Regions from separate parts of the Peribacillus sp. SIMBA_075 genome, predicted to be linked through region 4. Evidence: riboswitches for the same ligand, from Rfam matches in the RefSeq annotation. Region 4 holds a riboswitch; each other region holds the start of a gene.

Region 1 (3,153 bases), on a different contig from region 4:
CGGTGTCACATAACATAGCATGGCAGTTCCAAACCATCCAATCATTGCAGCACCAATCGCAGAAGTAATATGATCGTATCCAGGAGCTATATCCGTTGTTAAAGGTCCTAAGGTATAGAATGGAGCTTCTTGACAGACTTCCAGCTGCTTATCCATATTTTCTTTAATCAAATGCATCGGTACGTGACCGGGTCCTTCCACCATGACTTGAACATCGTGCTTCCAAGCAATCTTCGTCAGTTCCCCCAGTGTTTCCAATTCAGCAAATTGCGCCTCATCGTTTGCATCTGCAATGGATCCAGGACGGAGGCCGTCACCTAATGAAAATGAAACATCATATGCCTTCATGATTTCACAAATCTCTTCAAAGTGAGTATAGAGGAAGCTTTCTTGGTGGTGGGCCAAGCACCATTGTGCCATGATGGAGCCCCCTCGTGAAACAATACCCGTAACTCGCTTTGCAGTTAAAGGGATGTACCGCAAAAGCACACCAGCGTGTATGGTGAAGTAATCGACACCTTGCTCGGCCTGCTCGATTAATGTATCCCGAAAAACTTCCCAATTTAAATCTTCCGCGACTCCATTCACTTTTTCCAATGCTTGATATATCGGAACCGTCCCAACTGGCACTGGTGAATTCCTGATAATCCATTCCCGGGTCGTGTGAATATTCTTTCCGGTGGATAAATCCATTATGTTGTCGGCTCCCCAACGTGTAGCCCAAGTCATTTTCTCCACTTCATCTTCGATCGATGAACTAACAGCTGAGTTTCCTATATTCGCATTTATTTTCACATGAAAATTACGTCCGATGATCATTGGCTCACTTTCAGGATGGTTAATATTTGCCGGAATGATCGCCCTGCCGCTAGCTACCTCTTCTCTTACAAACTCAGGGGCAACATTTTCCCTGATTGAAATGAACTCCATTTCTGGGGTGATGATACCTTTACGGGCATAATGAAGCTGGGTTACGTTTTTCCCTTTCATTGCGCGCAATGGCTTTCTTTTCAATCCCGGAAAAATTTCAGCTTTGGATTGTGACTCCACTTTTTTATATCCATTATCTTCGGGTTTTATTTCACGTCCTTCATACTCCTCAACGTCTTCACGTTCCAAGACCCAATTGCGTCTAATCGGGGCAAGGCCTTTATGAATATCAATGGGATATTCTGAATCCGTATATGAACCGCTTGTGTCATAAACCCGCAAAGGCGGATTCTCCTCTTCGCCGAATGCACCTGTAGTGGGACTTAGCTTAATTTCACGCATAGGCACTTTAATATCAGGTCTAGATCCCTCAACATACACTTTTTTACTCCCGGCAAAACTGGACATAATTGAAACGTTCATGTCATTTACTGAATTACTCATCATGATTTCATTTCTCCTTTTTAAGTTCATTTAAAAAGAACAAAATCCAATCCATTTCGCACGAAAAAACCGGATCTCATATTTAAGACCCGGCTAACGTTAGTATGACTACAGCAATGACCAAATGAAATGTCATTGTTTAGTAGATTCTAACTTCCCCACGCTGGTATGAACCAGATCAGGTCCTGAGGGTTAAGAAGCATAAGCGCTTCTCTCTCAGCCCAACTGTTATTGGACACCCCTAGTCTGAATAATTTAATTGATTACAGGGTAACTATATATCACCCTTTTCATTCTGTATATAATTTGAAAGTCCTAATACTTTAGGTCATCCTCTCCAAATTCGTTACTTGGAGAAGGATCACCAATTAATTTTCCAGGCTCTCAAGGATTGGGAAAAGCTCCTCTAAATGCTTGATTTCATAGGTTGGAAGCACTTCATTCCGTTCCTTATCATGGCGATTTATCCAAACCGACTTTATACCTACCCGTGATGCTCCAAGGATATCCGTCATTAAATTATCGCCGACCATCAATACTTCATCCTTATCAAGCTCCATGATCTCCAAAGCATGCTCAAAAATGGAGGCATCCGGTTTACCTCGTCCAAAAGCTCCAGAAATGACGATTTGATCGAAATAAGGAACTAGTTCAGGTGTAATTTCAAGTTTAGTATTTTGGAGTTCAGGAGAACCGTTTGTCAACAATAGCATTTTGTACTTCCCTTTTAATTCATCTAACACACGGAATGATTCTTCATAAATAAATGGCTTTTTACGTCTCTCTGCAGGGAAACGTTCTGCCAGTTCGAGCCCAAATGCCGGGTCATCGATCCCTAATGCCTTCAAGCCTCTCGTCCATGCTTCTTTCCGATAATTTGGTGCAATCACGGCCATCTTCCGGAATTCATCATGATCATCCTGAAAATTTCCCCACAGTCCTTCAAATGGGTTGATTCCGATCATTTGTGTAAATCCATAAGTATCGTAAGAAGAATAAAGCTCACGCGCTTCCTTCCGAACCGCTTCTTCAAACTCGTCGACATTTAAATCATATTTCTCCTTAGCCACTTCACATGTGGCCACAAAAGCCTCTTTTACACTTTTCTGATCCCATAGTAATGTATCATCTAAATCAAAAAAAACTGCCTTCACCAAATTGTCCAACCTCTTTCCCTATTATTGAATTCGTAAAAATTACACTATTACAATAATAAACCACAACCAAAAGAAAAAGAATAACTAATCGGAAAAGGCCTGCATCTTTCTTAAGCAAAATGTTCAATTACCAGACTTACCTTCTATGGCGGGAAACCCTATATTTTTGACTTATCATCTTTCGAATACATACAGCTTTCCATTACCGGCAATCTTGAATTTTGGACCGGTGAACCCCCGTCGGATCAGCTCTTTCCTCATATAAACCATAAGGGCGGCATGACTCACGATCAGAACATCCCTTTCCCCCTTTGCAAAAACTTCATCCAATACTTTATTGATCCTTCGTTCGGCGATCTTAATTTCCGCCCTTGTCTCCTTGTTGAACAGCGAGCAGCAGCGAATCCAGATGGCCCAAAGGATGAACGGCAGCTTCACCTTCCCTTTGAGAGGGGGAGAAGGTATTTCCCGCAGCTCCTCCATCCGATGAACCGTACCTGGATAAATATGTTCCGCTGTCTTGACAGCTCTCGACATATCACTGCAATAACATTCCTGCCATTCCTCCACGCCAAGTAAAGTCGTTCCATAAATAATATCCGCTGCATCATAGTCCACAAAC
Region 2 (3,153 bases), on a different contig from region 4:
CCGATGACGAGACAATTTTCTCCTGAAGGAGTGCCTGGTCCGGATGTGGCCGCCTATTATCGCCGCAGGGCTGAAAATGGCGTTGGACTTATCGTGACAGAAGGTACGGTGATTAATCATTCGGATTCGTCCAATCAAGCCAATGTACCGCATTTCTATGGCGAAGCTGCATTAAACGGTTGGGCAAACGTCGTGGCTGCTGTACACGAAGTAGGCGGACGGATTATTCCGCAGATTTGGCATATGGGTGCGCGAGGCCATGTTGGCGATTATTCGGAATTGGATATCGCCGCAATCGTTCAAGCCTTTGCGCAGGCAGCATTCGAAGCCAAGCGGCTTGGCTTCGACGGCATTGAGCTTCACGGTGCGCATGGATATTTGATCGACCAATTCTTCTGGGAGAAAACGAACCCGCGTACCGACAGCTATGGCGGCGACATGGTTGCCCGCACCCGCTTCGCGGTCGAGGTCATCGAAGCTTGCCGCCGTGCCGTCGGACCGGAATTCCCGATTGTGCTGCGGTTCTCGCAATGGAAGCAGACGGATTTTACAGCGAAACTGGCAGCAACGCCGGCGCTGCTGGAACGGTTCCTGACGCCACTTTCCGATGCGGGCGTCGATATTTTCCACTGCTCGACCCGCCGTTTCTGGGAGCCTGAGTTCGAAGGCTCCAATCTGAATCTCGCCGGATGGACAAAAAAGCTGACGGGTAAACCGACGATTACGGTTGGATCGGTCGGTCTGGATAACGATTTTACGAGTCACTTTACGGAAGGAAAGAGTGCCAAAAATACCAAGATCGACGGGTTAATCGAAAGGCTTGAACGTGAAGAATTTGATCTGGTAGCCGTGGGTCGGGCATTAATGGTTGATCCTGCTTGGGTAAACAAGATTCGTGACGGCCGAACAGCTGAATTGGTTCCCTTTACATCTGAGTCAGTGAGAACACTTCATTAAGCCTCCGTTTGATTAGTTAACACAAGATACATTCTGGAGTTTATGGATAAAAGTGCTATACGATTGCCGCACAGCGAAGCATATGGAGATTTATGACAGCGATAAAGTTGTAGGGACTGTAGACGAAAACTATGAATTCAAATTAAGAGATCCAATCTATCCAATACTTTGATGCATAATATTTTGTTATGTCTGTCTTTAAAAAAGACTCTTTTCGTAAAGATTGTTGTTTTTAAAACGAAACTATTTAAGGTTGATTGGAGCGGAAGTGCGAGACTCCTGCGGGAGCACCGCCCGCCCCGCGGAAAGCGAGCATCTGGAGGGGAAATCAACCACAACTCACTACCTGGTAAATAGCAACAAAGTATGTGAAAACAGCCTTAAAAAAAGAGGATAAGAGTATCTTATTATTCCATAGAGAATGGGGGGCTGCGGCATCCTCTTTTCTTCATCCTTAGCGTATTAGAAGATTGAAAGACTAGTAATCCAAAAGATTAATAATGAACATCTTTGATTGAAAACTTTTCTAATACGTTTGACAATTGGATTTATCGTGTTAATATAAAGGCAAATGAAATATATATACAATTTGTACCACTAGGGGTGCTTTATAGGTAAAAACTGATTTTACCTGAGAAGCTGAGATTAAAGTATGACTTTAAGACCCTTAGAACCTGATCTGGTTTATACCAGCGTAGGGAAGTGGGGTCTGGGACAATACGTTTCTGTATTATTTCAAGTACAACCACTTTCTTTACGTTAAAGAAAGTGGTTTTTTATTTGCAAAAAAAAGGGGTTATAAAAGGCTTTTATCCGTATCATTCATAAAAAAATAGAATTTGGAGGTAATGGACATGAAGTTTTCAGAGGAAATCCGCCAGGAAGTTGATCATATTTGGGAAGCTAGCTTTAATCACCCGTTTGTTGCAGGAATAGGAGATGGCACATTGCCAATAGAGTGTTTTCGTTTTTATGTCAAGCAGGATGCCTATTATTTATCTCATTTTGCTAGAGTTCAAGCTTTAGGAGCAGTCAAGGCTACAGATTTACATACAACAAGCAGGCTTGCCGGCCACGCACAGGGAACATATGAAGCGGAGTTGAAGCTTCATGAAAATTTTTCTGAGAGATTAGGCATCACCAAAGAAGAACGGGAAAGTTTCAAACCTGCCCCGACTGCCTATGCTTACACTTCCCATATGTATCGTGCGGCATATTCTGGACATTTAGGTGACGTTATTGCGGCTATCTTGCCATGTTATTGGCTGTATTATGAAATAGGTGAAAAGCTGCAAGAGTGTAAACCGGAAGAGCCGATTTATCAAGAATGGATAGCAGCTTACGGCGGAGAGTGGTTCCGCTCTTTGGTAGAAGAACAAATTGCCAGGCTTGATGAGATTGCTGAAAAGGTAACAGATGAAGATAAGGAAAGAATGAAGGAGCATTTTATCCTTAGCAGCCAATATGAGTACTCATTTTGGGAAATGGCTTATCGTTTAGAGACATGGCCTGTGCATAAGGAAACACTAGAAGTATAAAGGAGATTGAAACATGAAAAAAGGATTGAAATTAACGGATATATTAGTCACGATCGTGATTGCCGTAGCATTTGGAATCGTTTATATCCTTTGGGGTTCGATTTATTATTCTGTTAAACCATTAGGATTACATCTAGATCAACTTATTTATGGAATGTGGTTTATAGCTGGCCCCGTCGCCTTTTTGATTTTACGGAAACCGGGTGTGGCACTTCTGGCAGAGATAGCTGCAGCTTCAGGTGAATTCTTTCTAGGTTCACCATGGGGGCTGTCCGTACTCTTATATGGGGTGGTCCAAGGTTTGTTCGCTGAACTGGTATTCATGGCGTTCAAATATAAAAAATTCAATATGCCGGTGGCCGTTTTAGCTGCGATAGCTTCCTGCCTTGCATCAGTAATAATGGATTTTGCCTACGGGGAAATAGGTGCTCTCACTCTTTGGAATTTATCGTTATTCATGATAGCGAGGTTTGTGGGTTCCATATTCTTTGCAGGTGTAACTGCTTATTATCTAGTTAAAGTCCTGGAAACAACAGGAGTAACTAATCTAGTTCGTCCAGTTTCAAGTAAAGATTATGCAGAACTGGACCAAAAGTAGAGGTTGATGGCCATGAAACCAATCGTTTCTGTTGAGAAGTTAAGAATGAAATTTCCAGGT
Region 3 (3,153 bases), on a different contig from region 4:
CTCGTCGATTGACTAAAAGGCCTAAGCTAAGTCGCCTTTTCTTTAGCACTATACCCGGGTATCGGTTTCCTTGCCGATGATACCCCCTTCACCGAATGAAAAATAAGCCCGCGACTAATTGAAGGACCAGGATTTTCATCCTACCATTTTTAATAATGACCGTATCTATCCTTTACCCGTAATTTGCAATCTATATACCGATTAATGGCGTGAACCCCTTAAAAAGTGGGTATAACACTTTAAAGACTTATAAAAGGGGGGAGATGGCATGAAAAAAAATTTAAAACATATTGTCGTCGCTTTTGATGGAAATGAAGAAAGTAAACGTGCCGTGGAATATGGAGCAACATTGAAAAAGGCCTTTCCTGAGGCCGAGCTGACCGTAGTTCATGTCCTATTTGATAAGGTTGAGCAGCGTATCATGGGAAACGCCTCGGCGCCGGGGTTTGTACCGGCTGCTGGATTTTATGTGGATCCCGTCCAGACACATCCCGTCGTTGAAGTCGAACAACCAGAAATTCAAATGGTCAATAACACCCCTTCCGCCGTTGAGAGTAGTGTTCAGAACGCAGAAAGTAATACGTTGAGATTGCTAAGTGAATGTCAAGTCAAGGGGAAATTCGAGATATTGGAAGGACATGCGCCAGATAGCGTATGTGAATATGCGGCAAGAACTGCTGCCGACCTCATCGTTGTAGGCAATAGCGCTAAAAGCGGTTTGGAAAAATTCTTTCTTGGCAGTACAAGCAGCTCCATTGCGAAAAACGCACCCTGTTCGGTATTCATTGCAAAATGAGGATTGAGCCGTTTCGCCCTGTAAGACTCAATTTGCTTAATCTCCGAAAAAAGCCGAATTCTTTATAGAATCCGGCTTTTTTTGTTAATAGGCTTTTTTCAGTAATACACTTGAAGCAGCCGAATATAACATCATCACCACAAGGGCCGATAAAATAAAACTGATCAGCATATAAGTCCCATTATAAATGAATGAATAAATCACTACTGGCTGTCCTTTTGGAGCTGCAGAGCCAAAAAACACGATTCCGGATATGAAATGACACAGAAACCTCAGAAAACTGCCCAAAAACATGCCGCCAATCCCATACCACTTCGCTTTGGAACGCTTTTCCTTTTTATAGCTATTTACAAACTTATTCATGAATACACCGGATATCCCGACAACCGTAAAGGCAAGATAATAATCAATGAAGCCTTGAATCGGCGTGCTGATCCATGCTGTACCACTGACGATCTGCAAAAGCCCAAGTAACAATCCGGTTAACATACCACCTTTGATGCCCCACCGATATGCCATCAGAAAAATCGGTACCATGGCTATTGAAATCGAGCCTCCTTGCGGCCAGATTCTTGAAAAAATGAATCCAGAAACCAAATCCAGTAATAAAGCCAGTGAAGCAAAAATGGCAACCTCTGTCATGAATAACGTTTTATTTTTCATCATGTCTCTCCCTTCTCCAAAAATGAAAAGTGTCCATGAGTTCCCTCCCTGCCAGATTTTGCACAAACAAAAAAGCAACACCGGGGCGGTAATGGATGCCCAGTATTGCTTGTATCCAAAACCACATCCCTACGCTAGTGTTAACTATCAGGTTCATAGGGTCTGAACTCAACCGTTCACTCTCAGCCTTTTGGCTCCCCTTGTGGAAGTATTTAATTTTCGATCCTCGGTTAGAATATACTACTAGTTTCTATAAAAGACAACTTAAAGAAAATGTCATATCATAAAAACTTACCACTCCCATATTTATGGAGGTACCCTTTCTTTTAACCAACTTCAATACATCTGCAATTAACCAGGTTAGATGGCTAAATGCAACAACTTTTCTATAGACTCACTAAGGTTTGTTTTGATATCTTTTAATTTACACCGGGGAGGGATTAGACATGGATAAACATTCGATTTCAGCTGAAAAAGGCGCCTACATAAGCATTGCCGCTTACATATTCTTGTCTGCTCTTAAATTGTCATTCGGTTATTTCGGTGATTCTAAAGGGCTTTGGGCAGATGGTTTAAATAATACGACCGACATCATCGCTTCCATAGCCGTATTGATTGGTTTGAAAATTTCGAAGAGACCTCCTGATGATAATCATTCATATGGTCATTTACGGGCAGAAACCATAGCCTCGCTGGTAGCTGCCTTCATCATGATTACCGTGGGCATCCAGGTTGTTTACAGTGCTATAGAATCCTTCTTCCAGCAAGATTCAACAACCGTTCCAAATATGCTGACCGGTTATGTCGCTCTTTTCTCTGCAATCTTCATGTACGGAATCTACCGTTATAACTTAGCGTTAAGTAAAAAGATCAACAGCTCTTCCATCTACGCCGTTGCACAGGATAATCGTTCCGATGCCCTTGTCAGTGTTGGTGCTTTTATAGGAATCATCGGTACTAAGATGGGAATCCCTTGGCTGGATGCGATAGCTGCTGCTGTAGTAGGGATCATCATCTGTAAAACGGCCTGGGATATCTTCCGTGATGCATCCATCTCTTTAACCGATGGTTTCGACGAGCAGCTCCTGCAAAAGATCGGACAAACCATTATACTGACAGAAGGCGTTAAGGACATGAGTGAAATTAAAGCCCGTATGCACGGAAGTGAAATCCTGCTCGAAACTACCGTACATGTTAACCCTCTTTTGACCGTCATCCAAGGTCACGATATTACGGTTAAAATCGAAGAGAATCTTTTGAAGGAATATAACATCCAGCATGTGATCGTTCACATTGAACCATATGCATTTAATAAAAAAGGTAACCGTCATTAACTTTGCGGATACCTTTTTTTATTATTAAATCCTGCAATTCCTTTAATAAAACTGTGTCAAAAAAAGGTATTTATCGATTAATTGCCGAATATTTATCCAATTGACACATGTGTAAAAAACATTAATCTGTTATCATAAAAGCAAAATAATTATTTTAATATTTTGTATTTTATTCAAATAAATTAATTTCTGGGTCGAAAGTAAAATTCATTTTCCTACAGTATGGAGGGCAAAATGGTATCTAATCGAGAAATGACCATTCACTTTTTATCTTCTCAAAAAAACAGCATCATTTCCAAATGGAAAGATCAGTTGCTCCATTTATCGGACGGATATATGGGGTATTTTAAAGGAGAAGTG
Region 4 (3,153 bases):
GTCAGGCAAGTGCACGCAGGTTTAAAGGCAAAGGGGACATCGGTGCGTGAATAAGAAAAAATGCTTGGTGGTTCCATCCCCAAGCATTTTTTTTTGCCTATATTTAAAGAAACCGGTTTTACGGCAGGAGAATTGCTTGAGTCATGAAAGGTAAATCTTCGGACCTATTTCAGAAACAATCAAATCAGATAGGGTGACAAGACCGTGAACGGGCTTTGCACGGGAGATAGTTGGTTGGAATTGTCTATAGTAGGAACTATCCAAGCTAATGATATGCTTTGTCAGGAATGCTGAGATGGCGGCATTCGGCTTTCTATTGCTATTTAGTTCATCGATGATACCCTGTGCATTGGTAATCCCGATCCCGTGGCCATAAAAGAGGTCTTCTCCTAATAATATTGCATTCTCACCTTGCCATTCAGGTGTTTCCACATCGTGATCAGGGTTTTTGAAGTAAAGGCAATCCCCTGGTAAATAATCCGTTCCTTGATGAACATGAAGAGCCATATTCTTTGGAGGGCGCCAGTCATATAGAAATAGGCTTGAAAAAAGATAGTCGAAATTCCTAGGGCCGATTAAATCCAAAATGGCCTTTAAAAAAGTGACGACTATCGCTGTACCGCATTCGAAAGCGTAAAGCGTTCCATTCAAGAAAATGTCCAGGAGTGCAACATGAGGGGCAATCCCTGGCTGAAGGGTAAAGGTGCCATCCTTTGAAAGGCGCCAATATTGTTTATTGGATGCCGATTCCTCAAGTGTGGAAAATTCTGCATCACTTTTATCCAACGCAAAAGCTGCCTCGATGACTTGGTGCCTCAGTTGTATATCAAAATTAAGGTATCCAAAGCTCCGATATTCAAAAATGTTAGAATCTTCCGCTAGCAATTGGAGAATTTCAAGCGATTTAGCAGATGCTATACCTGGTTGGATGTGACTGACATCTAATAATTTGTGATTAATCTTTATCATGATCATATCCACCTTTTGCTTTTGAAATTAAGGGCATATAAAACCAGTACACAAAAAATGTCCACAGGTTATGCTCATTATATGAATACCTGTAAGGAAATGACTCTTTGAACGTGTCAGGCACGTAAACGAGAATGATTGGAATGGGATGATGTTTTGCTAGATATCCTTTAATGCAAGGGAAACCTTTCCAATTAATGAGAAGAAGCAAATTAGTATTCCTTTTTCTCCATGAATTGATATAATGGGAGAGAAAAGTTCATATGTGCGAGAAATGTAGGGGGGCCAGTACTGCTGGCTGAGATTGCGTCCTTTAGATGCTGACTCTTTGAACCTGATCTGGATGATGCCAGCGGAGGGAACATATTATTACTGACTTTCTGTTTTGTATGTTAAACGTCCGAATTCATCTTCGGGCGTTTTTTGTTTTTTTACCGGTATTGGAATGGACCCTGGCGCCCCATTATGGTTTCGGCATATGGATCTTATATGATGTGTAGGAGGATAATAGTTTGAATAAATTCTTACCACTGTTAACTTCGTTGTTCCTTTTGGCTGGATGTGGGGCAGGCGGAACTAATGAAAAAGAAGAATCATCTAAAAAAGAAGGCAATAAAGAATTAAAAAAGGTATCGGTCGTGCTTGATTGGACACCGAATACAAACCATACAGGATTGTATGTAGCCAAGGAAAAAGGGTATTTCAAAGAACAAGGTCTGGATGTGGAAATTATCATGCCAGGCGAAGCTGGAGCTGATAAACTTGTGGCTTCAGGGAAATCTGAATTTGGCGTGAGCTACCAGGAGGGCATTACGCAGGCCCGCGTGCAAGGCGTGCCGCTTGTTTCGCTAGCTGCTGTCATCCAGCATAATACCTCTGGATTCGCTTCACCTGCGGCAAAAAACATTAAAACTCCCAAGGATTTTGAAGGGAAAACGTATGGTGGCTGGGGGTCTCCAGTTGAAAAGGCCATTATTGATTCACTTATGAAAAAAGAAAATGCCGATGTAAATAAAGTGGATATAGTGAATACAGGGGACACAGATTTTTTCACTTCGGTTAAAAGGGATATAGATTTCGCCTGGATTTATTATGGGTGGACAGGTATCGAGGCTGAGTTGCGGAATGAAAAGCTTAATATGGTTTACTTAACCGATTACTCTGATAAGCTTGATTACTATACGCCTGTTTTGACAACAAATGAAAAGATGATTAAAGAGGATCCTGAGACTGTTAAAGCATTCGTTCATGCAGCTTCGAAAGGGTACCAGTTTGCAATTAAGAATCCTGATGATGCAGCGGACATATTAAGTAAGTCTGCACCTGATCTAGATCCAAAACTAGTGAAGAAAAGCCAGGAGTGGCTTGCAGATAAGTATCAGGATGATGCTCCGCGTTGGGGTGAACAAAAGCTTGAAATCTGGAAGAATTATAGTGATTGGATGAAGGAAAATAAGCTTCTTGAAGGTGATTTCAATCCTGAAAAGGCATTTACCAATGAATTTTTACCAAAATAGGAGGAAATACAATGGCCAATTCATTAATTAGTATACAAATCATTCCTAAAGGGGAAAATGTCATCCCCATGGTCGATGAAGCAATCAAGATCATTGATGAATCAGGTGTCAAGTATGAGGTTCACCCGCTAGAAACAACAATGGAGGGTGAGCTATCCGAGCTTTTTGCCGTGATAGAAAAAATGAATGTAAGAATGATTGAATTAGGCTCGCCGAATGTCATTTCCCAAGTGAAGATACTATATCAGCCAAGCGGGATTACGATGGATACGTTAACGGAGAAATATCGGGCATGATCAAAAGGGGAATTTGGAAGAAGGGGGCTCCCTTCTTTCTTTTATTATGTTTGCTGATAGTATGGGAGTCAATGACAGTCTTATTAAAGGTTGAAAAATGGCTGCTTCCCGCTCCATCAGCCATTTTCATTGAAGGAATTGAGTCGTCCCGTAATCTTTTTGGACACCTTATATCAACAACTGAGCTTGCGTTATCGGGTTTTCTTATTGGAAGCTGTATTGGGTTATTAATTGCTGCAATCTTACACCTATTTCCAGGTGTGAAGGACGCGGTTTATCCTCTGCTCATACTCTCGCAAAATATACCAATCATAGTTTTGGCACCGCTTTTAGTGATCTGGTTTGGCTTTGGCATGCTGCCTAAGTTAATT

Evidence for each region. A riboswitch is a leader RNA that binds a small molecule or an ion and turns the genes downstream of it on or off. The one in region 4 is predicted to bind thiamine pyrophosphate.
Region 1: another riboswitch for thiamine pyrophosphate. It lies ahead of thiC (phosphomethylpyrimidine synthase ThiC); the one in region 4 lies ahead of SB775_RS24080 (ABC transporter substrate-binding protein).
Region 2: another riboswitch for thiamine pyrophosphate. It lies ahead of tenA (thiaminase II); the one in region 4 lies ahead of SB775_RS24080 (ABC transporter substrate-binding protein).
Region 3: another riboswitch for thiamine pyrophosphate. It lies ahead of thiT (energy-coupled thiamine transporter ThiT); the one in region 4 lies ahead of SB775_RS24080 (ABC transporter substrate-binding protein).

Annotation. Positions count from the first base shown of each region.
Region 1 is NZ_JAWRYN010000008.1:131,173-134,325, forward strand. Features, by position in the region: gene thiC (phosphomethylpyrimidine synthase ThiC) at 1-1,377, opposite strand, end outside; TPP riboswitch at 1,513-1,627, opposite strand; gene SB775_RS09190 (HAD family hydrolase) at 1,743-2,531, opposite strand; gene SB775_RS09195 (histidine phosphatase family protein) at 2,706-3,153, opposite strand, start outside.
Region 2 is NZ_JAWRYN010000011.1:93,682-96,834, reverse strand. Features, by position in the region: gene SB775_RS11125 (NADH:flavin oxidoreductase) at 1-957, shown strand, start outside; TPP riboswitch at 1,547-1,675, shown strand; gene tenA (thiaminase II) at 1,812-2,495, shown strand; gene SB775_RS11115 (ECF transporter S component) at 2,509-3,093, shown strand; gene SB775_RS11110 (ABC transporter ATP-binding protein) at 3,106-3,153, shown strand, end outside.
Region 3 is NZ_JAWRYN010000017.1:55,022-58,174, forward strand. Features, by position in the region: gene SB775_RS14320 (universal stress protein) at 269-796, shown strand; gene thiT (energy-coupled thiamine transporter ThiT) at 881-1,462, opposite strand; TPP riboswitch at 1,569-1,670, opposite strand; gene SB775_RS14330 (cation diffusion facilitator family transporter) at 1,906-2,793, shown strand; gene SB775_RS14335 (histidine kinase N-terminal domain-containing protein) at 3,028-3,153, shown strand, end outside.
Region 4 is NZ_JAWRYN010000052.1:22,026-25,178, forward strand. Features, by position in the region: gene rarD (EamA family transporter RarD) at 1-50, shown strand, start outside; gene SB775_RS24075 (protein-glutamine gamma-glutamyltransferase) at 142-969, opposite strand; TPP riboswitch at 1,238-1,347, shown strand; gene SB775_RS24080 (ABC transporter substrate-binding protein) at 1,482-2,486, shown strand; gene SB775_RS24085 (thiamine-binding protein) at 2,498-2,782, shown strand; gene SB775_RS24090 (ABC transporter permease) at 2,779-3,153, shown strand, end outside.